One region of the Alkalicoccus luteus genome, then DNA from elsewhere that is predicted to be linked to it. Evidence: riboswitches for the same ligand, from Rfam matches in the RefSeq annotation. Region 1 holds a riboswitch; each other region holds the start of a gene.
The links. A riboswitch is a leader RNA that binds a small molecule or an ion and turns the genes downstream of it on or off. The one in region 1 is predicted to bind cyclic di-GMP.
Positions count from the first base shown of each region.

Region 2: it holds a riboswitch for cyclic di-GMP, as region 1 does, so the genes downstream of both, ACSZLD_RS15365 (flagellar assembly protein A) here and ACSZLD_RS12785 (anti-repressor SinI family protein) in region 1, are expected to answer to the same signal.
Region 3: it holds a riboswitch for cyclic di-GMP, as region 1 does, so the genes downstream of both, ACSZLD_RS06930 (amidase) here and ACSZLD_RS12785 (anti-repressor SinI family protein) in region 1, are expected to answer to the same signal.

Region 1 is NZ_JBPZEY010000009.1:69,123-79,570, reverse strand. Features, by position in the region: gene ACSZLD_RS12810 (ABC transporter ATP-binding protein) at 1-530, opposite strand, end outside; gene ACSZLD_RS12805 (EAL domain-containing protein) at 680-2,185, opposite strand; gene ACSZLD_RS12800 (hypothetical protein) at 2,219-2,428, opposite strand; gene ACSZLD_RS12795 (ATP-binding protein) at 2,738-5,956, shown strand; gene ACSZLD_RS12790 (response regulator transcription factor) at 5,943-6,626, shown strand; cyclic di-GMP riboswitch class I at 6,832-6,919, shown strand; gene ACSZLD_RS12785 (anti-repressor SinI family protein) at 6,955-7,101, shown strand; gene ACSZLD_RS12780 (pyruvate, water dikinase regulatory protein) at 7,410-8,222, shown strand; gene ppdK (pyruvate, phosphate dikinase) at 8,219-10,448, shown strand, end outside.
Region 2 is NZ_JBPZEY010000014.1:7,398-17,845, forward strand. Features, by position in the region: gene ACSZLD_RS15340 (PAS domain-containing protein) at 1-2,218, opposite strand, end outside; gene ACSZLD_RS15345 (GNAT family N-acetyltransferase) at 2,287-2,742, opposite strand; gene ACSZLD_RS15350 (DUF1499 domain-containing protein) at 2,914-3,372, shown strand; gene ACSZLD_RS15355 (protoglobin domain-containing protein) at 3,472-4,758, opposite strand; gene ACSZLD_RS15360 (hypothetical protein) at 4,900-5,676, shown strand; cyclic di-GMP riboswitch class I at 6,166-6,250, shown strand; gene ACSZLD_RS15365 (flagellar assembly protein A) at 6,283-7,632, shown strand; gene ACSZLD_RS15370 (hypothetical protein) at 7,717-8,349, shown strand; gene ACSZLD_RS15375 (helix-turn-helix domain-containing protein) at 8,295-9,182, opposite strand; gene ACSZLD_RS15380 (FMN-dependent NADH-azoreductase) at 9,563-10,189, opposite strand; gene ACSZLD_RS15385 (C40 family peptidase) at 10,374-10,448, shown strand, end outside.
Region 3 is NZ_JBPZEY010000004.1:128,107-138,554, forward strand. Features, by position in the region: gene ACSZLD_RS06910 (Glu/Leu/Phe/Val family dehydrogenase) at 1-948, opposite strand, end outside; gene ACSZLD_RS06915 (non-oxidative hydroxyarylic acid decarboxylases subunit B) at 1,871-2,437, opposite strand; gene ACSZLD_RS06920 (YndJ family transporter) at 2,453-3,466, opposite strand; gene ACSZLD_RS06925 (glycerophosphodiester phosphodiesterase) at 3,508-4,245, opposite strand; gene ACSZLD_RS06930 (amidase) at 4,455-5,318, opposite strand; cyclic di-GMP riboswitch class I at 5,364-5,451, opposite strand; gene ACSZLD_RS06935 (amidohydrolase family protein) at 5,649-7,019, opposite strand; gene ACSZLD_RS06940 (P-loop nucleotide/nucleoside kinase family protein) at 7,035-7,808, opposite strand; gene ACSZLD_RS06945 (enoyl-CoA hydratase/isomerase family protein) at 7,805-8,572, opposite strand; gene ACSZLD_RS06950 (fumarylacetoacetate hydrolase family protein) at 8,583-9,527, opposite strand; gene ACSZLD_RS06955 (NADPH-dependent FMN reductase) at 9,561-10,109, opposite strand; gene ACSZLD_RS06960 (alpha/beta fold hydrolase) at 10,111-10,448, opposite strand, start outside.

The sequences.
Region 1 (10,448 bases):
TCTTTGTGGAGCATCATTCTCGTCTGCTCATCAAGCGCTCCGAATGGCTCGTCCATCAACAGCACTTCCGGGTCCATTGAAAGGGCGCGGGCAATGGATACCCGCTGCTTCATTCCTCCGGAAAGCTCATGAGGATAGGCATACATAAAACGGCTCAAGTGGACGAGCTTTAAATAATCTTCGGCGCGCGAGCGGGATTCCGCTTTGGAAAACTGTTTTTTTAACGCAAATTCGACGTTCTCACGGACGTTCAGCCATGGCATCAGAGCGGCTTCCTGAAAGACGACCCCTCTGTCAGCACCAGGACCGGTAATCGCTTTACCTCCTGCTGATACTTGTCCTTCGGTTGCCGGCTCGAGTCCAGCCACGATATTTAACAGCGTGGACTTTCCACAGCCGGAAGGACCGAGCAGGGAAACAAATTCACCATCCTGTATGGTCAGATCGATATCATCAAATACGGTAAATGATTCGTTATCTTTTGTTGCGGGAAAGGTTTTTTCGACGTGCTGAATCGTAACTTCTGCCAAAGCATTCACCTCTTAAACGCATAATGTTGATTAATTTAGTTGGAATAATAAAATTAAGTATACCATGGTGGAACCTTCTGTCAATGCCATTCATCTAATTTCTGATTGGAAAGGTGGGATATCGGAATGAAAAAGAAGCCCCCTTCTTTTTAAAACAAAGGGGGTCCATTTTCATTCGAGAAGGTAGGATCGTGCTGAAGATACGCCTTTAAAATAGGGAGGGCTACTGGTTTTGCGCAGTAATATCCTTGTACGAAACCGCAGCGCAGCTCGCGGAGACGGCTCCATTGTCTGCTTGTTTCCACGCCTTCAGCGATAACGTCCAGTTCGAACAGACCTGCCACGGCAAGCATCTGTTCCACAATTTTTTCGGATTGAATGGAGCCGTTCAGCGACGCAATAAAGCTTCGGTCAAGCTTTAAAGTATGAAGCGGAAGCTGCTGGATATAGGTCAGGCTGGAATAGCCAGTGCCGAAATCATCAAGTGCGATTCGTACGTTCAACTGGCGCAGTGACTCGATAAAGTTTTTCAGCTTCTCCATAGATAAGGGTGCCGATGTTTCTGTTAATTCGAACTCCAGCTGAGAGGCTTTTATACCGGTTTCCTGAATCACTTCTTGTATATAAGAAATTAAATAGCCGCCTTTAGAGGGAAAGGAGGAAACATTAATGGCCAGACCTACAGGAATCGGAAGGGTGGCAATTTGACGGCAGGATTCAAAAATAACCCACCTGTCGATCGCATGCATCAGTCCGGCTTCTTCTGCGATTGGCAGAAAATCAGCAGGACTGATGTAACCCAACTCGGGATGTTGCCAGCGGATCAGCGCTTCCACTCCGCGGAGCTCTCCACTCTCTGTGTGGAACTGCGGCTGATAGACGAGTGCGAGCTTGCCCGAGCGCAGCGCTTCCGGCAAATCGCGTACGATCGTCCGTTTATAAGAATAGGAAGTGTGCATTCCGGACTCATACATGACAGTTTGATCGTACCCCTGTTTTTTGGCTTCCTGCAGGGCAATCGCAGCCTGCTGCAGCAATTCATCCAGCTGAATGTCGTCTGTTCCGGAAACGGAAGTCCCGATGCTGCAAGTCAAACGTACTGGTCTGCGGCTGATTGAAAAAGGCTGTCCGCACGTGGTGTGAATTCGTTCAGATAGTCGCTGGATACCGCCTTCCGTTAACGGCTGTTCCACGAGAATGATAAATTCGTCTCCGCTGATCCGTACGATCAGCCCTTCTGAAACAGCCCGCTTCAGCCTTTCTGCCAGCTGGAGCAGCAACGTATTGGCGTCCTCGAGGCCGAGTGAATCGCTGTGCAGCTTAAAATGATCAATATCTACATGGAAGACCGTTGTCTCTCGCAGCGAAGAAGCAGCACGCTGCTGCAAAAATGCGTAGTTATAGGCGTTTGTGAGCGGATCGTGAATATTCACATATTCCAGCTCAATGGCATTGGCAAGCAGGGAAGCCATGTTCTGCAAATGCTCGGCTTCTGATTCCGTGAAGGAGCGCGGGCGTTTGTCCAAAATGCAAATAGTTCCGAAAATAGTTCCGTTTGAAAGGGTGATGGGTGCCCCGGCATATGCTTGAATGCCGAGCTTTTTTGTGATTTTTAAACTGCAGACAATGTCGTGTTTGCGGGCGTTTGGAATCATCAGCGGCAGACCGCCGCCGTTTTTAATAAGCTGTCAGTAAGCATCCTCCAAAGGCATGGACGAACCAGGCTGCAGCGGTATAGAACCGTCGCCGGCAGTTGATATTACCGTAAACATCTCGTCAGTCGTATGGCTGATAAAAACGGTCCCGCGTCCAATCAGCGCTTCAAGAGTCTGGAGCGTTGTCGCACTGAATTGCCGCAGGGAATGATAGTAGGGCAGCTCATGGGGCTCGATATGCATCAGGGTCCCTCCTCTCCAAAGCAGTTTGTCCTGTTAAACACGTGAGCAGATCAATACGTGCATAGAAACAGAAGCAAATACCGTTTCTCTTCTGCAATCGTCAGCACGGACGGGTGTCTGAATAGTAAGTTATTTCTATCATCATCATAATACAGATATGATATAATTCAATAGTGGGATAATGTTGAAAGCTATTGAGTCTTTACTCATAAATGAATAGACATACTGATTTGAATGCAAAACTTTTGGCGCACGAATGCGTTGTCGCGTGAAAGGACTTTTTTTGCCGACAGAGGATGGTGGAGCAATATGAAGCTGGTTATCTTTCTTGTAGGTCTGATACTGTTCCCAGTGACAGCCTTCTCTGCTCCTATTGAGCCGGGTCTGGACGGCGAGCGTATTATTGTTCACGAACAAATGGAAGTGTTTATTGATGAGACAGGTGAACGGAATTTTGACGAGATCCGCGATAGGCCGTTTGAGTCGTTTACAAGGAATGCACCGAGCTTTGGCTATACAACGGATGTTTATTGGGTCCGGTTTCAGGTAGATGCCTCAGCAGCTGAGGACGAATGGTTTCTTAAGCTGCTCAGTCCGACGATGGATCACGTCACACTTTATACAGAGCTTGCGGATGGAACCGTGACCTCTGTCGAAACAGGGGATCTTGTCCCATACAGAGAACGTCCGCGCAACAACCGCAACTTTGTTTTTCCGGTGGACTATGCGGAAACAGAGGGTCTCATGACTCATTACATGCGCTTTGAAACAGAGGGAGCGATGCAATTTCCGCTGGAGCTGAACAACCAGCGGGTTTACAGTGAACAAACACAGTGGGATTATTTAATACTCGGTCTGCTTGCAGGACTTGCGGCGGTTATGGCGCTCTACAATTTCTTTATTTACTTATCACTCCGGCACCCCAGCTACTTATTCTACGTCCTTTTCATTATCGTGAATTTATTCACATTCCTATCGTTTACAGGTCTTGCTTATCAGTTCATTTGGCCGGAAGCAGTTTGGTTTAACAATCGGGCGATCTTGTTTTTTATGCTGTTGTCCAACATGATGGCGATTATCTTTGCTGTGAACTTTCTTGAACTTAGGAAGGAAGTGCCGAGATCTCTCATTTATATGTATATGGCCTTCTCCATTAACCTCATTCTGCTCGGAGTCTGGGCCTATTCATATCCACTGGCACTTAATTTAATCGTAATCGCAAGCGTCGCGACGGTCCTGACTGTTCTGACGGCGGCACTCATCCGCTACCGGCAGGGATTCGGCCCCTCCATTTACTTTCTGTTTGCGTGGCAGTTCTTTGTCATCGGTGTTTTAATATCTATTTTTACCGATCTCGGCTTTGTTCCATACTCTTTTTTCACGAAATATGCGTGGCAGATTTTCACGTCTGTCGAGCTCGTGCTCTTCTCTTTCGCTTTGGCAAACAAAATTACCGCTATTCAAAAAGAAAAAGAGGAGGCGAGGCAGGAAGCACTTGAAGCCTTGCAGCGAACCGACAGGCTAAAAAATGAGTTCTTACAAATGACAACGCACGAGCTGCGAACGCCGCTGAATGGCATGATCAGCATCGCAGAATCACTTCGGGAAGGCATCGCCGGTGAACAGAATGAAGCTGCTAAAAAGCATTTGGACGTTATTATCCGCAGCGGCAGCAGGCTGTCTTATCTGATCGGGGATATCGTGGACGTCTCGCGTATGGAAAATCAGGACTTTGACATGCGCGTCGAGGAGGTTGATCTGAAGCCTGCTGTAGAACTTGCTTGCGAGATGGTAAAGCCGCTTGCAGCAGAAAAATCTCTTACCATCATTAACGAAGTGGGGCAGCTGCCAAATGTTGCTGCCGATGAGCACCGCCTGCAGCAAATTTTATATAATTTGCTCATCAACGCCGTGAATTATACGAAGGAAGGAACCGTTCGCATTCGCGGCTCCCAGAGCGAGGAAACGGTGACCATTTATATCCGGGATACCGGGATCGGCATTTCTGAGGAAGAACGCCGCCGGCTGTTTGAACCGTTTGAACGCGGCCGGGATGCTGAGGGATATTACCGGGAAGGAATGGGGATCGGTCTGCATTTGACGAAACGTTTGATTGAGCTGCAGGGCGGAAGGATTGAAGTTGAATCAGACCCCGGTAAAGGGTCGATGTTTTCATTTACGCTTCCAGCCGCTAAGCAGGCAGCAGGACAGTTTATGCCGGCCGCTGACTCTATAGCTGAACTGGAGCGGAACCATGCTGGAGCGAAGCGCATTCTTGCTGCCGATGATGACCACGTGAATCTGCAGGTGATCGTTAATTACCTTCAGCTTGAAGGATACGATGTCACCGCGGCTCCCGATGGACTGACGGTGATGGAAAAACTTGAAAAGCAGTCGTTTGATTTGGTAATTATGGATGTGATGATGCCGGGTCTTTCCGGCTTCAGCGTCTGTAAAGAGCTGCGGACACGCTTTTCCTATACAGAGCTGCCGGTACTATTGCTCACCGCTCAAAATCTAATTGAAGACCGGCTGGCAGCGTATCGTGCAGGTGCCAATGATTATCTCGTCAAGCCGATCGACAGACGGGAATTGATGATTCGGGTAGATACACACTTAAAGCTTTCGGGGGCTGTACAGGAATTGGAATCGAGAAGGCAGGAGCTTGAAAATATCAATTTGATGCTGGAAGGAATGGTGGATGAACGTACCGCTGAGCTCGGTCGTAAAAATGCGGAGCTCGAAGTGAAAAACGACCAGCTTACTCACATGGAAGCAGCGAGAGTGGAAATGCTGTCCAACATTTCACACGAGCTTGGCACACCGGTTACGTTTTTGAAAAACTACATTCATACGGTCCGGGAAGGGTTTGTTGATCCCTCTGATGAAAACTACCTTCAAATTGTCGATAAGAAGATTCAACTGCTTGACCGGCTGATCGTTGATTTGTTTGAGCTGGTAAAATTGGAAACGGGTCAGATGAACATGGGAATAGAAACAGTTGAGCTGACGGACTGGCTAAACGATGTTCACCAGACATTCGCAATGGAGCTGTCTGAATCAGATATTCATTTCCCTGCTATTACCTACGATCATATTGAAAAGGGACAGTGGTATGTATCGATTGATAAAGGCCGGATGATGCAGGTTTTCAACAATTTGATCGGAAATGCGCGCAAGTTCACGCGAAACAGCATTCACATATCAGTGGAAACACGCCAGGATACAGGGTACCGTGAATTTGACGGCGGAGCAGTGATCCGCATCACCGACAATGGAAGAGGCATGAAAAAGGATCAGCTGGAGCATATATTCAAGCGGTTTTACAAAGCGACAGGCGACCGGGGAAAACCATCTACTGGTACAGGGCTCGGGCTCGCCATTGCGAAGGAAATTATCGCACGGCACCACGGTGAGATTTGGGTGGAAAGTGAAATCGGCGAAGGTACGACGTTCAGCTTCTGTATTCCGGTATTGGCCGCACATGCTCGATTTGAAGAGGAGGCAAGCAGTCATGGATCAACATAAAATCATGCTCGTAGAAGACGATGAGGATATCCGGGCTATCACGACATTATATTTGGAGAAAAAAGGCTACAGTGTTTATGCTGTCGGAAACGGCATGGAGGCGGTTGACAAAGTAAAGCAGGTCGACCCGGAGCTGATCTTACTGGATATCCTGCTTCCTGGTATGGAAGGATTTGACGTTTGCCGAAACATGCGTGAACTTACTGAAAGTCCAATAATCTTTATCAGCTGTAAGCGTTCATCTGAAGATAAAATTGAAGGCCTGAACGCAGGCGGCGATGATTATTTAACGAAGCCGTATGATCTTGCTGAGCTCGAAGCCAGAATCAAAGCGAATCTCCGCCGCAGTGGACCCCGCGATGACCGAAATGAGCTTCGTGCCGGCTCCATCGCGGTCGATTTAGAGAGCTATACGGTGACTGTAAACGGAAAAGCGGTTTCGCTTTACGCAAAAGAATATCAGCTTCTCGTGTACTTAATGAAACACCCTGGACAAGTATTCAGTGCAGAGCAGATTTATGATCATATCTGGGGGATCGACATGTATGGAGATTTAAAGACCGTATCAGTACACATACGAAACCTTCGCAAGAAAATTGAGGAGGATCCTAAATATCCAGATTATATCTTAACGGTACGAGGCTTTGGATACAAATTCGCAGCCAGATAAATAGGTATAAAGGATTGATTAAAAAGCGCTGTATACTGGAAATAAAGACATGACAAAAAAAGTCACATTTATTTTTAAAAAATTATGATTATTTAACCTTATTTTAACTTTTGTTTTGTAGAGTGAACACATACAGAACGTTGCAGCTTGTTTTAGAGGACGGTGGGCAGACACGGAGGAAAATGGAGTTTCCGCAACATTCTGCAGAGAAAAACGGCAAACCTGTTGAAAAGCAGGGGCGCAAAGCTTCGGGTCTAAGGGCGTGGGGTGCCTACGACGGCCGGGCCGCCTATGTGGAGCAAATACTTAACATAGGGTGGGATAGGGCATGAATGAACTGAAACGGGCAGAGAGCTGGGTACAATTGGTTATGGAAGCGCGGAGCATGGGCCTTTCTCCTGAAGAAGTGAGAGCGTTCTTTCAAATGAAACAGGAAAACAGCCATTCGCTAAAGGCAGATCAGCAATGCATGTAATCGTCACCGGAAGACCGGAATCAGCAATTATTGCTGATTCCGTTTTTTTTTTGCAGCTGAATAACGGGTGAAAATGCTTATGTGACAGCTGTTTCAAGAAAGCTGCGGCCAGGGGCACCCTGTTTAGACGCGAATGCTGATGTGCTTACCGTCTTATGTGGGACTTTCGTGAATTTATCCGTGCATAGCACTTATTCGTTTCTACGTTTACCCTTTTTTCTGCAGATGGAAATTTCCTCTTGATAGGGAAAAATAATGTGCTATACTTATTTTTATTAGTATGTCACATTAGGGGGAGGGAGGAAGCAATGAGACTAGTATTTGTTGTATCCGATTCAATAGGAGAAACAGCAGACCGAATGGTACAAGCAGCGCTTACCCAATTTACTGAAGATAAAACGGAGGTAAGAAGATATTCGCACGTGCAGACACCGGAGAAGCTGGAGCGTATCGTAGAAGAAGCGGAGACAGCTGGAGCTGTAGTAGCCTATACCCTGGTATTAGGGGAGCTTCAGCAAAAAATGAGAACGCTGACAGAAAAAACTTCCGTCCCTTCCGTCGATCTGCTCGATCCACTGCTGTCGATGCTGAGTGAGACGTTTAATGAACAGCCAAAAAAAGAACCTGGGCGGATCAGGCAGCTGGATGAAGCGTATTTCAGAAGGATCGAAGCAGTGGAATTCGCGGTTAAATACGATGATGCACAGGATACCTCGGGATTGAAAAAGGCGGATCTGGTGCTGATCGGCGTCTCCCGGACTTCCAAAACACCGCTTTCCATGTACCTGGCGCACAAACAGTTCAAAGTAGCGAACGTGCCGCTCGTACCAGAGGTCGCAGTTCCGGAAGAGCTTTACGAGCTTCCGCGTGAGCGCTGCATTGGACTGGTGATCTCCCCGTCAAAGCTGAATGACATCCGGCGGATTCGGCTGCGTACGATGGGCTTGACGGAAAAAGCAGACTACGCAAGCCTCGACCGAATCCTAAAAGAGCTGGAATTTGCAGAAAAAATAATGAAGCGGGTCGGATGCCCGGTTATTGATGTATCGAATAAAGCGGTAGAAGAAACAGCCAGTTACATTTTAGAAGTACTCAAATTGGAAAGGAGACACATTTCATGACATTTGTATACGCGTTTGAAGAAGGAAACCGTCATATGAAAAAACTGATTGGCGGCAAAGGGGCCAACCTTGCGGAGATGACGAACATCGGCCTGCCGGTACCAGAAGGATTTACAATTTCGACAGAGGCCTGCCTTGATTACTACACGAACAGCCAAACGCTTTCTGATCAGGTGAAGCAGGAAACCTTTGCAGCGCTTAAAGACTTGGAAAAAAAGACAGGGAAAACGCTTGGCGGCGCGGCTGATCCGCTCTTCGTTTCGATTCGGTCAGGAGCGGTTGCGTCCATGCCTGGAATGATGGATACCGTACTGAACCTCGGTATGAATGACGAGACAGTAGAAGCGATGGCCTCTCTGACGGATAATCCACGATTTGCCTATGATTCCTACCGGCGCTTTATCCAAATGTTCAGTGATGTTGTTCTCGGAGTAGAGACATACTTTTTCGAGCGGGAGCTTGAAAAATATCGTGAAAGCAAAGGCTACGATTCAGACCCGGAAATGACTGCCGCAGACTGGCAGGAGCTGATTCAGACGTATAAGCAGCTCGTCGACACCCATACAGGGCGCCCGTTTCCTGTTGACCCGCATGAGCAGCTGCTGCTGTCCATCAAAGCAGTGTTTGATTCCTGGAATAATGACAGAGCCACTATCTACCGGAAGCTTCATCAAATCCCTCATAACCTGGGAACAGCGGTTAACATCCAAAGTATGGTTTTCGGCAATATGGGTGATGATTCCGGAACAGGTGTGGCGTTTACGCGAAATCCCTCCACCGGAGAGGCACTGCTGTACGGAGAGTACCTCGTCAATGCACAAGGAGAAGACGTAGTGGCAGGGATTCGGACGCCGCAGCCGATATCTACAATGAAAGACGTGATGCCGGAGGTGTTCGAAGAGTTCCAGGCCGTCTGCAGCCGGTTGGAATCTCATTATGAAGACATGCAGGACATTGAGTTTACCGTAGAACGAGGGAAGCTGTACGTGCTGCAGACACGAAATGGTAAACGGACATCACAGGCTTCAGTAAAAATTGCGGTGGACATGGTAGAAGAAGGAGTGCTGACAAAAGAGCAGGCTGTTGACCGTGTTGATCCGGATCAGCTGCATCAGCTGCTTCACCGCCGCATTGACGATGGCTATGAGCGGCAGGCGCTCGTGAAAGGACTGCCAGCTTCGCCGGGTGCAGCTACCGGCCGGATTGTTTTTGATGCCGACGAGGCAGACCGCCGCTATAAGGGTGGAGAGCATGTCATCTTAATCCGTCCAGAGACGACTCCCGATGATATTCACGGTATTATTGCCGCAGAGGCTGTAGTCACGAGCAGAGGGGGAATGACTTCTCACGCCGCCGTTGTCGCAAGAGGAATGGGCAAGGCATGTATTTGCGGATGTGAAGGCATGAAAATCAACCTTCAGGACAAAACAATCCGCGTTCAGGATAAAACGCTCTCCCATCTTGATCTGATTACGATCGACGGTGCGACTGGTGAAGTGTTTGAGGGAGATGTACCGATGGTTGAACCGGAACTTTCAGGTGAGTTTCAGCAGCTGTTGAACTGGGCCGATGATGTCCGCCGTCTCGGGGTGCGGGCAAATGCGGATAATCCTGTAGACGCCGCGAAGGCGGTCGAGTTTGGGGCGGAAGGTATCGGGCTGTGCCGGACAGAGCACATGTTTATGGAACAGGAGCGTGTGCCGGTTGTTCGCAGCATGATTCTTGCTGAAACGGTTTCTGAGAGAGAGGAAGCGCTGAGGCGGCTTCTGCCGATGCAGCAGGAGGATTTTGAAGGGATTTTTAAAGCGATGGCCGGACGTCCGGTAACCATCCGTCTGCTCGATCCGCCGCTGCACGAATTTCTGCCGGATCTCGAAGAACTGCTCGTTGAAACGACTAAGCTGCAGGTCACAGGCGAAAATTCGGAGCTTCTGCAGCAAAAGCAGCGACTGTTGCGCAAGCTGAGGGAGCTCAATGAATTTAATCCGATGCTCGGGCACCGCGGCTGTCGTCTCGGCATGACGAATCCGGAAATTTACGATATGCAGGCAGAAGCGATTTTTAGGGCTGCTGCTGCACTGGAACAGAACGGGATGAAGGTGGAGCCGGAAGTGATGATTCCGCTAGTCGGACACGTGAATGAACTGCGCGACATGCGCCAGGTCGTAGAAGACGCAGCGGCACGGGTCACAGACGATACCGGGGTTCATTTTACGTATACGGTCG
Region 2 (10,448 bases), on a different contig from region 1:
TTAACTCTTCGTCAGAGGACAGGCCGGTAAAGAGAATCAGAAATTCATCGCCCGCCATTCTCGCTGCTAAATCGGTTTGACGCACCGAGTCCTGCAGCCTCCCTGCAACTTCTTTAAGCAGCCGGTCTCCTGCATCATGACCAAACGTATCGTTGATTGCTTTAAAATCATCGAGGTCTATAAACAGCAGTCCGAGGCGGCTTCCTGTCAGGACCGACCGTTCGATTTCCATTTCCAGCTGCTGAAACAGCATCCGTCTGTTTGGCAGTCCGGTAAGCGGGTCATGGTAGGCCATTTCCTGCATTTCTAAGGCCAGCTTCTTCAAGCGTGATTCACTTTCCAGCAGAGCGAACTCATCATGTTTTGCCTTTGTGACGTCATTTAAATAACCGCTCCACAGGATTTTGCCATCCTGCAGCCGTTCCGGTGTAGAGGTTGCCCGAATCCACTTGAGCTTGCCTTCGCCAACGTACATTCGGAACGTACAGTCGAATAACGTGAGATGCTCGACCGATGCGTGAACAGCAGCCATCAGCTCATCACGGTCCTGCTCGTATACCCAGTCAAAAATCGCATACTGCTTCAATTCTTTCTCGCTGTAATCCGTTCCCAAAATAGATTGAAACTGACCAGTTGCCATTGTGAAGCGAAGGTCGTCCGGACCAGTTCCCGTCATTTGATAAATAATCCCAGGAACTCTGTCTGAGATCTGCGTGATGAGCCGTTCACGTTCTTCAAGCTGCTCTTCTTTTTTCACTTCTTCCGTAATATCGTAAATATATCCGTAAAATCGGACCGTTCCATCAGAGAGCGAGCGCGGCTGTGCATTGCCGCGCATTTTTCTTCTCCCTTTTTCCGGATGATCGTACCAATATTCCAGCGACCAGAGGGTGCCTGACTGAACCGCTTCTTCAATACTGCTTTCGACTCTCTCCAGATCAGGTGCTTCAATATGCTGCAGTAAGAAGCCTGTGTCACGGCAAATCTGCTCTTGGGTATAGCCGGTCAACTCCACCACACCGGGGGAGGCTGCGCTAAACAAAAACTGTCCATCTTGACGAACGTCAAACTGATACAGCATGCCCGGCACCTGCGTAGTTAACAGCCGCATTTTTTCTTCTGATTCTATTAAAGCAAGCTCTTTGTTTTTCTCTTTAGTGATATCGTAAACATGGCCGTACCAGACCACTCCCCCATGCTGATCAGCAGCAGGCTGTGCTCTCCCTCGAATCCAGCAGATCCTGCCAGCCGGCTCTTTTATTCTGAATTCGTGCACCCAGCGTGTCAGTGTCTCAGCGGAAGTCCGCATCGACTGTACGGCAGCTTCCTGATCTTCTTCGATAACCTTGGCAAAAACAATCGATTCATCCTGCCTGAATTCGGCTTCAGTTACGTGAAAAATATCAAGAAACCCTTTGGAATAATACGGAAAGCTGACTGTTCCATCGCTGCTTCGCTTTAGTTTATAAAGACCGCCCGGCACTTCTTCTGTCAAACTCTCAAGCAATTTCCCTCGCTCAGCCGCCTTGCGCTGATGCAGCTCCCGCTCTGATGCATCTACTGCAGAAGCAAATACCGTTCTGTCAGAAATGGAAAGATGCCATTCTAAATAATGAACGGTTCCAGCTGCTGTGACGATACGATTCAAAAAATGCCGAATCGTCTCTCCGCGAAACGCCCGTTTAAATGCATTCATCGATGCTTCCCTGTCTTGATCAAGTACCAGATCAAGCATAGAGCGTCCGATCAGCATGCCTGCAGTAACTCCCGTAAGCGCTTCCCATTCGGCGTTCACTTCAAGGATGACTCCCTGTGCATCCATTCTGCACATGAGCGCCGGACTATTGGCCACATACGTCTCCAATGTGTCAAGGCGTGACTGCACGCTTGTTATGTCTGAAAATGAGATAATAATCACAGACTCGGAGGTAGACACGTTTGTCATGTAGACACAGCCTTTTACCGTCAGTTGAAAAGAGGATGCACTCCCGGTAGACAGTACGTAGCTGCACATCTGATAAAAAAGCTCCGTATTCTTCTTATCCATATAACGTTCCAACATCCGTAGATCGACGTCCTTTACGCCGGAGATCATACGGTCAAACGATGCATTGGCTGCTTTCACTGCAAAGCCTGCATAGGAATCCGGCGCTTTCGAAATCACCAGAGTCGGAACAGAAAGAAGATCGGCCGCGCCTTTATAGTCTATTGTACCCAAGAGAAAAATCCTCCTTTCAAACTATTTTATGCTATCATTATACAATAACAACTGGTCCATTCCTACTTTTATTTTTTGTTTACATGGTGAATCATATCAACGTGCGGAATACCATCATCAAGATACGAGGATGTTACAGCGACAAAACCTGCTTTTTCATAAAACGGCAGCGCATATTCCTGTGCCTGAATCTTAATCCGATCTGCGTTTAAGTGATGATACACAGCTTCCATGCTTCGGTGGAGCAAAGCTTTTCCCAGCCCTGTTCCTCTAAGATTGGGCCGTACAATGACCCGTCCGATACTTGCCTCCTCATACGCTGTTCCAGGCGGGAGCAGTCTCGCATAAGCTTCTATTACGCCATCGCGTACACCAGTCAGGTGGAGCGCTTCTTTATCCTTTCCATCGACTTCAAGATAAGCACATGCCTGCTCGACGACGAACACTTCTGTCCGCAGCTGCAGAATATCGTAAAGCTGATCTGCTGAAAATTCATGAAATGATGTTAATCTCCAGTCCATCATGCATTCCCCCTCCCCGCTATTTTACCTGAAGATGACTAGAAAGAAATAAAATGGGGAATCGAAAAGAAATAACATTGGTTGCTCATAAGGCTGGAACGTAAACCCTGCTTTCCTGCAGCCCTCGATGGAAAAGTTTGTTCACTATTCTTTATATGGAAAGGGAGTCTTTTGATGAGAATAATTGTGATCGTTGTCATTGCAGGCATCATAGCTGCAGCAGCATTTATGGTAATAAAAAACAACCGGACGCCGGAGCACCTAGGTGCAGAGAACGGCAGCCTTGCTCCTCTTCCGTCTACGCCAAACGCCGTTTCATCTCAGGCAGATACGGAACACCGCGGCTATATTGAACCGTTCACGCTTCAAAACGGTACGGAAAGCCTTGAGAACATCAAAGCGATCATCCGTGCTGACGAACAGGCAGAAATTGTTTCGGCAGATGACCGTTACGTCCATGCGGTGTATGCATCAAATGTATTTAAATTTAAGGATGACGTTGAATTTTACGTGAACGAATCGGAAAATAGCATAGACGTCCGTTCTGCAGCGCGCGTTGGTTATTCCGATATGGACGTTAATCGCAAGCGGATCGAAGCAATCCGTGAAGCCTATCAAAGTAAGCACGAGTAAGTTGCATGGAACAGAAAAGAGCGGCCTCCATCGGAGAGCCGCTTCATTTACGTAAAACGTCTTACTTACTAGTTTTCTGTCTCTTGCTCACACCGCTGTCTATTTTTGCAGGCCGCGCGATTGGTCCAGAAGCTCCTCTGCAGCCGCTGCTACTTGACCGGAGGCTTTGTTTACTTCTCCGATTACATCCATAAATGCGGTCAGCTCTGTTTCAATTTCTGTGTTTTTGCCGACTGCCTCCTCCATTTTTCTAAGGATGACAGCGAACGTATCTCCAACAGCTTCTGCCGACCGGTTGCCTTCTGCCATCCGTTCAGCGATTTCTTTGGACAGTGCAGCATTTTCCTGTACGCCTTTATCTGTCTGATTAGTCAGTCCTCGAACTTTCCCAACAGACTCTTTCGTCTGTTCAGACAGTTTTCGAACTTCGTCAGCTACAATTGCAAAACCCCGGCCGTGTTCCCCGGCTCTGGCCGCTTCGATTGCCGCATTCAACGCGAGCAGATTCGTTTCATCAGCGATCCCTTGAACGATGCTGACAATTGTTTGAATTTCCTTGGAGAACGAAGCGAGTTCCTGCATTTTAGTATCGATCTGTTCAATGCTTCCTGTCGTTTCCTGCATAATCCGCTGCAGTTCCTTTAAGCGGGCACTCCCTTCCAACGCCGACTCTTTTGATGCACTCGAAATCACGGTGCCGTTCTGCGAGTTCTTCGTAATGCCTTCAGCCTGCAGCTTCATTTCTTCCATAGAAGCGTTCGTCTCCTGCGAGATCGCCCCGAGCTCTTCGGATTTCCCCGTAATATAACGATCGAGCTGGTGACGTAATGCTTCTTCTTTTTTACGCACAGCCTGAAGCTCCTCTTCAAATGCTTCCAGCACGAGCTGCTGCTCGAAGCTGACAATCGATGATACAGCTTTGACGACCGTTTCAGCTTCGGTTGGACCGTAAACCTCATAGACGAGCGAAAACAACTTGAGCTGCAGTGCCTGATAAGCACTCAAATACCATTTCGGCTCCAGACCAATCTTCACGTGCACCTTTGCAATACGAATTCGCTTTTCAACAAAGGCATCATCGATCGTATCAGTGAACATTTCAGAAATATGCTTGCGAAGCGTTTGTTTCAGCCTGTCGACAGAGCTGTTCGCTTCAATGATCTCCATTAAGTGAGGCTTGATTTCAAGATTAGCATAAAAGAAATCGACGAGCTCCCCGATCCGTTCTTCCACCGATGGCCGAAAAGCAGCCAGAACACCGAGCATCTCTTCAGAGAATCCTGTCATTTCCATTTGGCGTTTAATATCCGGATCAGCTACCGTTATACTCCCCTTTTGCAGGACTGCTGCAGGCGGTTGTTTGTCCGACCGTTGAAACCACTTCATTTTTCTTCATCCCCCTCTTGACTATCTTGTTCCACTAACTTGCTGCAGGTTGTAATTCTTCCCTTGATATCGGCAAACTGCCGAAGATTCTGAAGAGCAGGTATGCTAAAATATCAAGTGCAGACCGAGGAGGGATTGCTTATGCTGACGAATTGGCTGGTAAAGCGGAAAGCACGCAGACATAAACAAACATTCGAGAAAATTCATTTATATCCTTATCCTGTCCGTGTAGCGGAAACTGACTATTATTACATAGAATACTTGCGCTCTAAGCAGCCCGTCGGCTATGCAGTGATTTCCCGTCACGAAGAAAACACGCTGGACGCAGCTGCTGCTCATAAACAGCTCCACTCGTTTTACCATCTGGCAGGCTTTATTAAAGAAGAGGCAAGGATGCGTGCCGGGATTCAGCTCGATCTTTTCCGAAAGCCGCTTGGTGTGATGGAAGAAGCGGATCGCAATGACCTGCAGCCAGGTTACCGCCTGATCAACCACCTTTTAAAAATACAACTCAAATATAAGCAAGTGTATGATCAGTTTCAAAACGTGCTGGCTGAGCTTGAAGACAGCGGCAGACCTATCGAAGCTGAAGACATTGAAGCAGCCATTCAATCAGCTGCCGAACTGGAGGTGCTTCAGTTCGACATGATCGATTCCTTAAGCCGCCAAACCGATACCCTGCGCGACTGGATTGCGTTGATGAACCGTCACAACTTGTGGGACAAGCTGAAGCGCGCGAACCAGGTTTTTTATCAGCAGCTCGTTCAAAACGAATCGGTTATGAGAGACGAAGCGAAAAAGATGCAGGTCGTCAAGCATGAACGTCGCGAAAAAATGATTCAGCAAAATGCAGATAAGCTCCGATCCCGTATGAAGCGGTCCTTTCAGGAGGAAGAGAAAGAACGTCGTTACCCTTAACCAGATCCGGCGCTGCCAAGCTGAACCAAATACAGAAGGAACCGGAGCACCCGTTTGAGCCCCGGTTCCTTTTATTCCGCGTCTGTTTCCTCCCCCGGCAAGACTTTCTCCGTCTCTTCAACACCATTCCTTATTCTCTCCCCTTCTCCTAGAGCCCACGACGGATACCATCGTACATTTCCAAAAGCCTTTCTCTCCTGTACGTTGAACGACGTTCGTTCGGAATATACCTCAGCTTTTCCAACAGCGATTTTCGTTTGCGTGTCATCGGTTACCGCCTCCTTATGCTTTTATTGTAGAGTCTTCTTCACCTCAAAAAAGCGGGCGGCAGATTGAATTTTCTATCCGTCTGCAGGTGGAGATTTACTCCATCCCCTGCTATTCGAATAAGTAAATAAAGAACCAGGATAATAAGACTGCAGATAATGGATTTTTTTGAAAATAGTACTTGCTCATGCCTAATCTCATAGTAAACTTACAGTAAGAGAAGAAGTTCGGGGGCAAACCTGTTGAAAAACAGGGACGCAAAGCCGCGGATCTAAGGGAAACCTCCTATGACAGCCGGGATGCCGCATATAAACCTTCACCAAGGAAGGCGGGGTATGAATGCGTAACGTACATGAGTTCGAAGCAGAAACAGTGGAAAAAGCGATTGCCAAGGCAGAAAAAACGCTGCATACACCAGCAAATGCTCTACACATCGACATTATCTGCCATGGGGAGAATCTGTTTTTTGGTCTGAGAAAATCAAAGGCTAAAATACGCGCATGGACGGAGGAGCCGCTAGAAGAAAGCTGGCTGGACACGCTGGATTCCTACCTCGATGAGCCGCTTGATGCCAGCAGAGATGAAAACTTATCCAGGAGACTGGAGGGGACCGCCTGGATGAAAGATGGCGTTCTCTATTTTGAAGGAAACGGACCCAAACGTCCTGTTCTTCACCTGCCGGATGAAGTGACCGCTTCTAAAAATGGCAGACAAACTGGTAGAACCACTCCGCTAACTGAGGGAGATATACTGGAGTTTTCGATCAACCTCCCGCCTCGTGAAACCACTTGGTCTGTTTCTATTGATAAAAAACAGCAGCTCGTTACGCTGAATGTAAAGCCTGGAGCGTACTATACTGCTGCAATCAATGATCATCCGCCCGCCGAATATCTGTATGTCAGTATTTCCAAAGAGGAAACACCGTTAAATCAACTGACAGAAACAGACGTCATAGAGCAGCTGGAACGGATGGATATTACCTACGGTATTCAAACGGATGTGATTCGGGAAGCATGTGCGTCTATTCAAGAGACCACTGTCCAAATAACGGCAGGAAAGCTGCCGAAGCACGGAAAAGACGGCCGGATTGACTTTAAGATCAATTTGCAGACAGAACAGAAAATGTACCGGGAGAAGCCGGACGGAACGATTGATTTTAGGGATTCGATTCGGATTCCGGCCGTTGAAGAAGGAGTCGTTTTAGGATCGATCATTGATCCAACAGCCGGCGAAGATGGCCTCAGCCTGTTTGGAGATGTGCTTCAAGCTAAAGCAGGCAGGCCGATCGCGGTTCAGGCAGGAGCGGGTATTGAACTCGATGAAGAAACGAAAACGATTACGGCTTCTATTGCCGGGCGTCCTCTTTTAAAGAAGCAGGGACAGCACGTGCGGTTATCCATTCTGCCGAAGCTCGTTCATGATGGGAACCTGCAGCTTGGAGACGGAAACATCCGCTTTACAGGGGATGTTGAAGTGATTGGGTCTGTCGAGGACGGCATGAAGGTGGAAGCAGCAGGAGATGTATGGATTCACGCTCACAGCGAGCAGTCGTCCTTACACGCTGCAGGCTCCATTACTGTTAACGGCAGCGTGCTGCATTCAACTCTTACAGCAGGGACGAGCAAAACAGCTCATGTAAAAACAATCAAGCTGCTGAAAACATTTTTGCATACCTACCCGTCTTTTTGACGAGTCTTTTATCAGGTCGTTGACTCCCCTGCTTTTCAGGCCTCTTATGAAAAGCAGCGCGGCCGCGGTCCGCTGATCCGGGCTTTGCAGGAAAAAAAGTACCCTCGGCTTCGCAGCGATACCGAGCAGCTTGTCGACCATTTGCTTCATTCCGGCTTATTTGAAGAACAGTGGCGTAATGTTGGCGAGCAGCTCCAAACTGCCCTGCTCACGTTTCACCGTGCACATGAAGCAGAGGATCAGCTCTTTCGTGATCTGCAGCAGAAGGCATTCCAGCTGCATGATCTGCTGGAGAGCCCTTCTGTCAGCAGATCTAGAATTGCTATTCGCTATGCCTCTCACAGCAAGCTCATTTCAGCTGGCGAAATTGACGTTCTCGGGAAAGGTGTCCTGCACTCCTATATGGAAGCAGACGGCGTGATCACGATCCATCAGCGTGCCGTTGGCGGCACGTTAAAGGCAGGACGTGGAATATCGGTTCGGGAGGCCGGTTCTCCTGGCGGAGCCAGAACACTTTTGGAAACGGATGAAACGGGTATCATTTCTATTGACCATTGCCATCCTGATGTGGTGCTGACGATCGGACGGGAGCGAAAGCTGATTGAGTCTGAAACGAAGCAGATCCGAGCTTCGCTGGATGATGACGGAAGGCTCCAGCTATTTCAGTCTTCAAGCAGTTCAGCCAGTTCTTCTGCAACAACGTCCGCAAAGAACTGATTCCCCCGGAGCTGAAATAAAAACACGGCTTTCTCATAGTAACGCTTTGTCTCCTCTTTGCTGAAGCGGCCGGATTCCCGGCCGCTTTGTCCGTACTGAAAATACAGCTCACCCAGCATGTACATCGAATCCTCCCGCAGGCACAGGTGTATTCCTCTATCCGCTAGTTCGAGAGATTCTTTCCACTTTTCCTGCTCAAACTGATTTTTGCTGTAATTATAGTAGAGGCGGACGAGCAGCGAGTTATCGGACAGATATGGATGTCTCCTTGCAGCATGGAGCAGTCGGCGGTACTCGTTCTCGGCCTGAACCTGTCTGTCTGCCATACTAAAAACAATTGCTTTACTGAGCATGATATCGAGGTCCTGTACCGTCGGATTTTTCCTGGTAGCCGGAGACAGCTCCGCAGCCTCATCCAAGTATTTCACTGCTTCGGACACATTCTCCCTGACGTGATAAAGACAAATGCCTTTACGCCAGAGAAGATACTGCCGAAATGTTCCTTTTTGAAATTCTGGATGGTGTTCTTCTGCCTCGACCGTCATCAGCACAGCTTTATAGTCTGTTCGATCCATACTCTGAGCGATCGATCTCATAACGGTATACATATAGTTCACTTTGGATACATCTGCAGACGCGTCAAACAAATACTGAATATCGACCCCCATTCTCTCCGCAAGCTCTGCTGTTAAGTCTGCGGAAGGATGGACAAGGCCCTGCTCCAGCTTGCTGATGTAACTCTGCGTGCAGAGTCCGCTGCAGAGCTCTTTTTGAGAGACACCGAAAAACGTTCTCAGCTCCTTTAGTTTTTTGCCTATTTCTGCCTGCTGCAATCCCATCATCTCCCAGTAACTATTCGTATATGAATACATTTTACCGTTTTTCACTGATAAAAAACCATATTCAGTCGTTTTCCGGCTGAAAATCAGCGAGACGCCGCCTTGATCGATGTTGAAAATCAGCTATAATCAGATCAATTCAACTTGAATGGGAGGGCTCTTTATGAAATTGTTGATGTTCATGATGACTGCCGCCGCGTTACTGCTGATTGTTGGACCTGAGGCTGTTGATGTGTTTGAACCGCTCGGTAAAGGACTCCCTTATAAGCACGGATGAGCTTAGATATCGAGCCCCGCTCCTTTCTTCTGCTCTATCATTTTATTCGCTAAAAAGCTGCCCGGAAGTTTATCCGGGCAGCTTTTTCATGCTTCTATTAGAAGCTGGACGCTGCTTCTTTTGTTTTTTCCAGACCGGCTTCAATAATCTCTCCGGCCTTATCGGGAAATTGATTGTGTCCTTCAATGACGATACTGGTGCGGTCTTCAATACCGAAGAACGTCATAATGGTTTCCACGTAAGTTACAGCCATTTCCATTGACGCTGCTGCGCCTTCAGAATATACGCCGCCCCTTGCGTTCAACAGTACGACCCGCTTATCTGACAGAAGCCCCTGCGGCCCGTTCTCCGTATACTGGAACGTTGTGCCTGCCTGGCAGAGGTAGTCAAAGTACGTGTGCAGGACAGCCGGCACAGCAAAATTCCAAAGCGGAAACGCAATGACAATTTTGTCAGCTTTTAAAAACTGATCCAAGTATCCTTTAACGAGCTCTGCTGCTTCCTGCTCCTCAGCAGTCAGCTCCAGACCTTTCGCTGTTTTGAACATACCGTGAATTTTGTCCGCATCATAGTACGGGAGATTTTCTTCGAAAAGATCAAGCTCCTGAATCTGATCTTCAGGGTTTTCACTCATGTACTTTTCTTTAAAGGTATTGTACATCTGCAGACTAACCGCCTGATCATCCGGACGGGAGTTTGCTTTAATAAATAACACGTCAGCCATCTGTATCTTCCTCCTGCATTCATGAAAATTGTCACTTTTATATAAGTGCTAACAAAAATTTAGTTTAATTATTTTTGTACACAAAATCAAGCTTAGCTCCTTATGCTTTTCAAATTGGTTGATAAGACCTACAATAGAGACAGCATCCGGGAATCCGGAGAGAGATTTAGCAGAGGGGGAGATTATGGATAAGCGGCAGAAGCAGAGTCTAATTTTACTGATCAGCGGTATTGCCGCAGCAGGTGTGTTTTTATATGTG
Region 3 (10,448 bases), on a different contig from region 1:
AAGCTCTTCTGACACCGGCAGTTCCCGATGCTTCTCCTGATATTTAATCAGCCGGTCAACGTCAAGTCCGCTTTCATTAACAAGCGTCACCTGATGATCGCTGACAGCGGTGATGCGGTGATTCAGCCTGCTGCAGCTGTCTGCCATCTGCGCGGCCACACTGCCTACGTTACCAAACCCTTGAACGGCTGCTGTAATCGGCTCGCCTGATTCATTTTTATTCCGTACTCTGTGCAGCGACCGAAGCTGCTGACGGTGAACGCCTTCAGGCACCTCTTCCTCTTTCACATTCGAGGCCCAGCTGTCAGCAAGCCACAGGTAGCTGTGATAAACACCTCTCCCGGTCGCTTCCCGTCTTCCCTGTGCTCCGCCATTCGCGACGCTTTTACCTGTAAAAGCTCCCATGTAGTTGTTACCTGGATGGATTGTTTTAAATTCGCCGACCATCCAGTCCATCGTTTCTTCATTTGTTCCCATGTCCGGAGCCGGAATATCGTGTGTCGGACCAATATCCGGTGCAAAGCGCTGGACGTACTTTTTGCTGATCATATTCAGTTCCCGCGTCGAATACTGGTTAGGTGAAACGACTACGCCTCCCTTTGCTCCGCCATAGGGTAGATCATGCAGAGCATTTTTCAGCGTCATGAGCACTGCCAGATTTTCTACTTCTTCTTCATTCACATGCTCGTTGAAACGGATTCCGCCTTTATAAAAACCGGCAATGTTATTGTGCTGTACGCGGTAAGCGGGGATGCGTTCAATCTCTCTGTTATCTCGCGATACCCGAATGTAGCTTTTAATCACTTTATCGGTTGTTGTCAGTATTTCGGTGCCGCTTTGGAAAAATCGTTCTCGTGCATCGCCGTTTTCCTCCGGCAGAAACGTATCATCCTCATAGAGCCGCTTCATCATATCCTTGATCAGCATTTGTGTATCCTTTACAGTCACTGCGTCCCATCCCCTTTCCAATATACGCCTTTCATAGGCTTATTATACTAGACATCTTCCCTGTTCAACCGCATTCAAACGTTACAGCGACACTAAAATTGCGCTGTTTTTTATGGACGACATAATCAGGCGCTCTCAACTGATATGCGGAGAAGGAAACAGGCTCCGCATACGTTTCGTTCAGGGTATGAAGCTGCTTTCTGTTTTTCCGATTAAAAATCCGCTCCTGATTTCAGGAGCGGTTTCCAGAGTGTCGATAAAGTCATTTTAGGTGAATAAGATTACATCTGCCTGTATCTGCGGACACTCGCTTTCCGGAGGGAACAGGCTCAGCTAATCGCTTCTTCCGTCGAAAGCGCTGGATCTTCGCCTCGTTCTGATCCAAGGTCCTTCGATGTCGGCAGCTGACAGTGCGTTTCACGTACCTGATTAGGCCTGCACGATCGGCTTCCGTACAGATAGAACCTTCCGGAAGAGACGTTTCGATATTGAATAGGGATGCCAGTCCTTCATCGAATTTATGATAAATGTAAAAAAAGTAGTCGCGTCTGCCTATCGTGACGTCGTTCTCCAACAAGCAGACCCGTTTTCCTGATGTGTCCGGCGGAGGCGCAACAAGCAGTCTGAAGATTTCGTGCCGTTCAGTTCTGTGAACGGCATCCACGCACGAGCGGAGCCGGATCGGCTCTTGAAGGCTTCTTGTGAGAAGCCTGTGTCCGAGTGAAGCCGCGCCATCCTCCCGAGTCATTCTCCCTGCTAAAAGGGGTCACCCTGAGAAATAGCTGAAGGCAAGCCCGCGGCAGGCTAGGTAAGCAGAGGGGAAAGACAACCAAACGAATAACATGTAAGTGGAAAGACTTTTCTAACAGCCTGAAAACCGCTCGTGATTTCAGGAGCGGTTTCGGTGAATAACAGGATAGATTTATTTTTCCAGCCAGCGTTTTGTAAGGTTGTTCGGAATATCCAGCTGATCGAGAAGCCTTGCTACCGTATGATCCACCATATCCATAATCGTCTCAGGCTGGTTGTAAAACGCCGGCATTGGAGGAACGATATGCACACCCATTCTGCTGAGCTTCAGCATATTTTCCAAATGGATATCATGCAGCGGTGTCTCCCTCGGTACAAGAATCAGCTTCCTGCGCTCTTTCATCACCACGTCAGCTGAGCGCGCAATCAGGTTATCGGCAAAACCGTGAGCAACCGCACTTAAGGTTTTCATGCTGCACGGTACGATGACCATCGCATCCGTCTGAAAGGATCCGCTGGAAATACGGGCAGCCTGGTTTTCAGGCGGATGCACGACGTCTGCCAGCTGCTTCACTTCTTCTGCTGTCCAGTCTGTTTCAATCCGGATCGTCTTTTCCGCCCATGAGCTGACGATCAGATGTGTTTCAATATCGTTCATTTGCTGAAGTGCCTGTAACAGACGGATACCGTATATTGGTCCGGTCGAGCCGGAAATGCCTACAATAATTCGTTTCGTCATACATGTCTTCCTTCCTTATAGTTCTTCATGATGCCCGGCCTCTTTTGGATTGACGATACCACTGCCGAGACGTTTTCGTTTAGGGAGTGATCCGAGCATATACCAGCCCAGCACACCAAACAGGGAAAAGCCAATCGCATTGACTGCACCATGCCAGACAAACATCATACTGTACGAAATAATGTCCACCTGAAACGTCACGCCGAACGCATACAGAAACGTGACGCCCATCGATACGAGCAGCGATGTACACGCAAGCAGCAGACACGCTCTCGTGCGAAGAGTCATCTTCGGCAGCAGCATCAGCCACCAGATGCTGAGCCAGTAAAGGAGTCCTGCATAAATCGTAACATAAACCAGCTCCAGCGGCGGACCTTGGATAACACCCAATGCAATCAATGGGGAACCGATCGCCGCACCGATTGCAAGAAACCGGTATGCCGTGCCGGTATCGCCGCGCAGCGACACGAGAAGCCGGCCGAAGGCCCCTGTTAATACAGGAATAACGACCGCCGAATAATGATAGTGCACCGTCGTCAGCGACATCGTCAGTTCATCATATGGAAGAACTTGATCAATTCCAGCCTGCCAAAGAATCAGCCAGATACCTCCGACCCCGGTAAAAAGCAGGCCAACATCAATAATCGTTTCCTCAGCCGGATAAAGCCCCCTGCGGTAGATTCTCCATGCGCCGCATAGCGCAACGACGAGCATGAACAAAAACCAGATGGATGCCAGCACGATCGACAGCACCAGCGGCTCAAACGTGACCGAGGCCAGACCGAAAATGCCTGCTAAAAAGGAGCGCTGGGAGAGCCAGCGCAATATGAACTCTGCTTTCATATTCGGCCGCTTCGGAACAGCGATATGCAGGAGAAGCGGAATCAATATGAGAAACGACAGCACGAGGGCAGCTGACACGATATCGACATCTGCTATGTACAGCCAAATTACAATAACTACGGCTCCAAGGCCTACGTTCAGTTTTGCGGTCATCGCGAATCCCTGCCCTTCTTCAACCCGTGCCATGCTTCCCCTTCCCTTTCCCGTTTTCATGCTCTGTTAAGCTGTTATTTAACCGAATGCTGTACCGTGGTTCGTATTCTGAGCGCAAGAGCCGGGTCGTCCGTGATGACAGCCGTGCATCCGGTGCGGCAAAGCTTTTCCAGATCGTCCGGGTGATTAACGGTGTACACACGGACTGCCATGCCGCGTTTCTCCAGCTCACAGATTTCTGCCGGTGTCATCATGGTGTACTGAATGTGCAGCCCTGTGATGCCGTGCTCTTTTTTGTACCGATCCGGTTCCAAAACCGCCCCCAGGCTGAGCAATGCTGTATCAGCTTCTGCTCCTTTCAGCATGGGCAGCACGGGGTGGTCGAAAGAGGAGAATACGGGTCTTCTTCTCTGCGGATATTTTTGCAGCAGATTGACCGCTTCCATTGCCGTTCGTTCTCGATCCTCGGGTAAATGCTTTAGTTCTATATTCAGCTGGATATTCTGCGGCTGAGCCCATTTCAGCACCTCTTGAAGAGCTGGAACCCGTTCAGATGCAAATTTATGGTCAAACCAGCTGCCTGCAGACAGGCCCGACAATTGCTTGAGAGTAGATTGGTTGACTGCTCCATGACCGTCTGTTGTCCGGTCAAGCGTGTGATCATGAATGATAACGAGTTCGTCATCTGCTGTCAGCTGGACGTCTAATTCAATCCCCTCTGCGCCAGCAGCAACTGCTTCCCGAAAAGCGATCATGGTATTTTCCGGAAACGCGCGTGAGAATCCTCGATGTGCAACGATAGCTGGTTTCATCTGTCACCCTCCTCTTTTTCTCTATCGTACCGCATCACCAGCCTGAACTCCTATTAACGTCTTGTAAAGATCATATATCAACTGTAAACAACAGCTCGGATTCATGTGGAAAAGCGGCAAATCAGACGTGGAACCTTGTTTTTTTGGAAAACGACAAAAACCACCCACCTGCTAAAGGTGAGTGGTCGAGAGAAACTGCCGAAAGCGCCTTACGGCTTCATCGTTTTCCAGCTGTCGACGTGATGGATCGCTGTTCCTCCATAGTAGGGACCCGCGTACCGGGCCGATACCAGGTCAAGCTGCTGCTTCATGTATGCTTCGCCTTCTTCAAAGAACGTTACATGATTGCCTTCGTGAGACTGCATGGTTTCCACTCCGACGGTGACCGGCGTTTTGTGCTTTGCTGCGAAGGCCATTTCATTTTTTACGATTTCATTGATTGCAGAAGCTGTATCCCGGTAAGCCATAAGTGTCACGCCATCAAGCTGCTGAATCACCCATTCTGCGAGATTCCCGCTTCCGTTTTTGTTTTTAAAGCTGATTTCGTCAAACCAGAATGGCAGATCTGCTTCCAGCGGCAGTCCTGCCGCAGCACTCTTTCTTTTCGCTGTCAGCAGAAGTGATTGAAAATCGGCGATCGTCTTCGCCCGATTGCTGTTCCAGCTGCTAAGCAGGTACGGCTCTACATCTAAGTGAACGCCTTGAAAGCGTTCTGCTGCTCCCGCACGCTTCTGGTAGTCTCCCAGCCAGTTCATCATTGTCGTCAAATGACGATCTCCTTTTGGTGCCGCCCATTCCGGTGCGCCATCGAGGGCATAGACGCTGATTCCTTCCGTTCCTGCACGACGGATAAAACTTCTGTAGGAAGCCTGTGGGACACTGCGATCAATTTGTACAAATACACGCTCGACATTCTTTTCTTTTAGAAAGGCAATGGTTCCACTCTCATCTTCGACAAACATCCACGGGTTCCAGAGCCAAGTTGCGTTCGGAGCTGAAGCTGCTCCAGCGGGAGCCGCCCAAATTCCAGCTGCCATAGCAGTCACCACCAGCAGTAACAGGACTTTTTTCATCGCAAAAAACCCCTTTCTGTGCCAGCCGAGGCTCACAGAAACGGGCCCGGCAACCTGACGACCATACGCTATTCAGCGGTTAGGCTCACGGCTTTGCGTCCCATCTTTTCAGATTGGTTTGCCTTTGTCACATGTTATTTTTGTTACTATTATACCCCTTAGCCGATTCGTTCATATGAGTAATAGGAACTAAATCTGTCGTGATTTTTTATGAATAACACGAGACTTTCTCATCTCTCCTTCCCTTTTCGGCTTCAAAACAAAGATCCACGCTTATGAAGCGTCAAAAACCGGAAGCATGAACTGCTTCCGGTTTTCCATCCTCATTACTCAGTTGTTCTCATGCAGCCACAGGTCATCTGGATTGCCGAATTCGCTGTAAATGTGATTACGGGCCTCCACAGCTTGTCTGCGCAGGTTTTTATAATCGAGTCCAACCATTTTTCCGTCTCGCTTTACTGCTTCGCCGCCGACAAACACGGAGTCTACGTTGCCGGTATGCGTACTTGTAACGACAGCACCGATCGGATCGTTGACGGGGAAGAGGTTCAGGTCATCTGTTCGAATCATGATGATGTCGGCTTCTTTTCCTGGAGTGAGACTGCCCGTTTTGTGATCCAGCTTCAGCGCCTTCGCACTTTCAATTGTAGCCATTTCCAGCACTTGATGCGCATGAATATTCAAAGGTGGTCCAGGCATTTCTCCTTTTGCAAGCAGCTGATCATTGATGCGGGAGCGCTCTGCCTGGAGCGCGAACTTCATTTGGGCAAACATGTCCCCGCCTGTTGAAGTAACAACATCGACACCGAGCGCAGGCTTTACGCCGTTTTCCAGACAGAGCCCTGTTGCCGGATACCCGTGTCCCATCGCCATTTCAACTTCAGGCGTGACTGAAATCGATCCGCCGTGCTCTGCCAAGAGCTTCATTTCTTCCGGACTGACGGCATTTGCATGAGCAAAGTTGAGGTCTGATCCGAGCAAGCCTGCCTGATGCAGCTTTTCGATCGATCTGTCAATCGCCCCCCACGTTCCAAATCCGAGGTGCATGCTCGCTACGCCGTTTAGTTCTCTTGCCAGCTTTATCTCTTCCACTGACGTATCCCAGGAACAAAACTCAGGACCGCGGATCGCAAGTCCCATCGTCAGCCGCTGATCGCCTGAGGAAAAATATTGATTGGCAATCGAACGTGCGTCATCTCCGTTGGTCAACGTGCTTTCCCTGTTCCAATAATCCCCGTCACCAGGGCATCCGTAAGCAAACACGCCGCGAATTTTGGATTCCTGCAGGCCGCGGATCATCTCTTCAGCGTGATCCTTGGAGATGACCATCGTCCAATCCAAAATCGTCGTCACACCGGCTTCAAGTGCCTCCAGTGCGCCAAGCAGGTTGCCGATATAGTCGTCCTGCGGCCGCCTTTTAGAACCAATGTTGCCGTAATAAATGCTGCCCAGATATTTCTGCAGGGACCAGTCTGCTCCTGTATTGCGAATGACTGATTCCCACGTATGCCGGTGGCTGTCGACAAGGCCTGGCATAACAATCATGTTCTCAGCATCGATAACTTCACAGTCCTCTGCCTGAATGTCGTGGTGAACATCTACAATCTTCCCGTCTTCAATGAGAATGTCCCCTTTTTTAAAATCCCCTTTTGCCGGATCCATTGTCAGGATCATACCGCCTTTAATCAACTTTTTACTCATACATACCGCTCCTCTCTAAGCATGATCGATCATGATTTTTTTCCACTTTATGTGCACCGTGCAAATCATACCGAGCTGTGTGCGCACTGCTTGTTCGAGATGCTTTTTCCATGATGCTATATCTGCGATCGTGATTTCCGGGCTAGTTGAAATCTGAACGGCAATCTGCTCGAAGCCTGTCTGAATCTGATCAAGCCGGATCCCGGGCTGTTCATGAATTCTTGTCATATCCTTTAAACACTTCGGAGAAATGACGATACGATCTTTTCCGGTGTAAACAGGCTTGACGACAAGCACTTCCTGATCCCTTCTGCGAAGCCGTATCAGCAGTTTTCTAAACCAGCTGCCGGCGAAGGCTGTGCCCGCTTCTTCCGGCAGGACAGGGATGACGTGCAGGTTCCGGTTCCGCTGCTGTCCGGCATAAAGCGTTTCATCTTCTGACTGTACATCCTGAATCGCAATCCATTCGGATGGTTCAGGAAGATCGAGCGCTCGGACGATCGTACGCACCATCCGCTTCGACGTTCCGATCACGAGCAGGGAGTGCAGCTGGTGCTCGGCCAGGGCCTGCTTCACTTCATCGCGGTGCGCTTCTGCATGAAACACGGCCCGCTTGACGGCCGCAAGCAGAAGCTGCTCGTTTTTAGCGGATCGTCCTGCAAGTCTTCTGCCTTCCCTGATCAGCAAACCATCGTCAATGATCGCCGCAGCTCCCGTCTGTTCAGCAATCTCTGTCGCACGGTGGCTTTTCCCGGTACCGCTCTTTCCGTGAAGACCGTAGACCTTCACGAACGCCTTCTCCTTGACGGGAAATCCGGAACCCGCTTTTCCATAAAGGCTCTGCAGCCTTCCCGAAAATCGGTTTCATCCGCATAGTGGAATGTTCCGTAGGCCTCAGGTGCAAAAAGAGCGTCCACTGACCCTTTCGACAACTTCGTAATGCTTCCTGCCAGTTCCAGCACTTCTTTATCAAGTGCTTCCCGTTCAACGATCCGGTTGAGCAGTCCGAGTCTTGCGGCTGTTTCATGTCCGTAAATTTCACTCATCAGCAGAAGCTCCTTCGTGCGGTGGGAGCCGAGAAAGCGGTCGATTCTTTCGAGAAATTCCGGTCCGAGGCGGATACCCAGCTTTGCAACCGGTATGCCCATTTTTGTGTGCTTAGTCCCGAGGCGGAGCGAGAAGGTAAGAGACAAGATAAACCCGGCTCCGTACACCGGTCCGTCAATCGCTCCAATCACCGGCATTTTCAAGTTTTCAAAGGCTGCTATCGTCTTTTCCATTGTTCGAAATGCATTGTCTGCCTCTTCTGTTGTCATCCCGGCAAATTCCTTGATGTCCGAGCCGGCGGTGAAGTTCCCTGGTACACCACGGACGACAACCACTTTATTTTTTGGGTTTTCCTGTATTTCTGCTGCTGTTCTGCCGAGCTCTTTCCACATAGCGGTGGTCAGTGCATTTCTCGCTTCAGGCCGGCTGATCGTGATGACGGCGATTCCGGCGCCTTCCTGCAGCGTAATCTTTCCATCAGGTGCTCGCTTAATTACGATACGCACGGTGGGCCTCCTAGCTTAAAAACGTTACGCGGTTCGTCTGCTTTCCCAGATCGATGCTGCCGTCTCTGCTTCTGATTTCACTGGTGATGATGTCTCCGTCCTGCAAATAATGCTCATTCTTTTCCTGACTTTTATTTAACGTTGCCATTTTTTTATCCATTTTTTCAAACGGGTTCAGCAGCTCATTCATTTCATCCGGCGAAAGCTTTAACGCGACGCCTCCCGGGGTGCCAGTCATGAGCAGATCTCCCGGCCAGAAGTCCATCATACCTGAGAGCTCGACCAGCGTTTCCTCCGGCTTATACAAAAGCTGAAAGGAGTTGGCCTGCTGGCGTGTTTCTCCGTTCACTTTCAGGGTCAGCTCCAGGTCGTGCACGTGCTGTGCTTCATCTTTATCAAACAGATACAGAACAGGGCCGGTCGGACAGAAGGTACGGAAGCTTTTCCCCTTATACCACTGGTTTTCTGCAAATTGTATGTCACGTGAAGAAATGTCGTTGGTGATGACAAAGCCTGCGATGTAGTCACCGAGTGCACTGAAGTCGTCCGGCAGCTTTTGATCAAGCTTCTTCCCGAACACAAGCCCAAGCTCGATTTCATAATCCAATAGCGTGACGTGCGCAGGGCTTTCGATCTCGGTGTCCGGCGGTGCGATCGAGCTTGCTGCTTTCGTGAAGATCAAATTAAACGGAGGACGTCCGGCATCCAGCCCCCCTTCTTCACGATGCGAAGAGTAGTTGGCCCCCTGGCAGACGATTTGCGCAGGCGTTGTTACCGGACTGAGCAAGGTTACATGCTCCGGATTAATCGGATTGCCGGCCGGCTCCGCCTGTTTGGCTCCGTGCTCCAGAAAGGCTGCCAGCGTATCGAACTGCCCTGCCGGATAAATCCCTTCCTCCGTCAGAAGCCCCCAATGAATTCCATCATGTTCATAACGTACAATTCGCTTACCCATGCTGTATCCGCCTCCATTCATGTTGTTGAGCCGTTACAATGCTGGCTCTGTTTTTGCAAATGTTTCGAAGTTTTTCATCACGGTATCGAGAAAATCAACGGTTCCGGTGTCGGTAATCGAACCGTCTTCAGCTAATTTCTGATGCACGCCGCCGATAAACACTTCATTCCCAGGCAGTACTCGTGCACTCATGCCTGGAGCTGCAAGAATCTGCCGCAGATGCATCTGACAGCGGACTGTTCCGAGGAAGCCGGGGCTTGCCCCAACGATCAGCACTGGCTTGCCGGTCAATACTTTATCGACTCTGGAAAGCCAGTCCAGTGCATTTTTCAGCATGCCCGGAACGGAATGATTGTACTCGGGTGTGACAATGATCACCGCGTCGCTGTCTTTAATCTGCTGCTTGAATGCCGTCACTTCTTCTGCAGGAGATTCCTCTGCATCCTGATCGAAATACGGCAGGTTGACGAGATCGGGCATGTCCATTTGAAACGTATCACCGTAGCGTTTCTTCATAAAATCCGCGATCTTTCTGTTATAAGAATTCTTGCGGATGCTGCCTACAAGTACAGTTGTTTTCATATCATAAGTGCTCCTTTCGTTCCTCAAGCCAGCTGAGAATCGCCTCTGCCGTTTCCTCCGGCTTTTCCAGCATCACGTAGTGTCCGCTCTCTTCAATCACTTTCACGTCAGCTTGCGGTTTTACTCCGCGGACCTTTTCCACAGCCTGCTCCGGCAAAAGCCGGTCTTCGCTGCCATATACAAACAAAATCGGAGCCTTCAGCTGATCCAGCCGGTTCCAGCCGTTCCGGTAATCAGCGCATGCTTTGAAATCAATATATGCCTGCTCCGTTGATCCACCGTACGTATCTGTTTTTTCTTCCTCCAGCAGCTCAGCATCTACCTTTTTTCCATAGGATG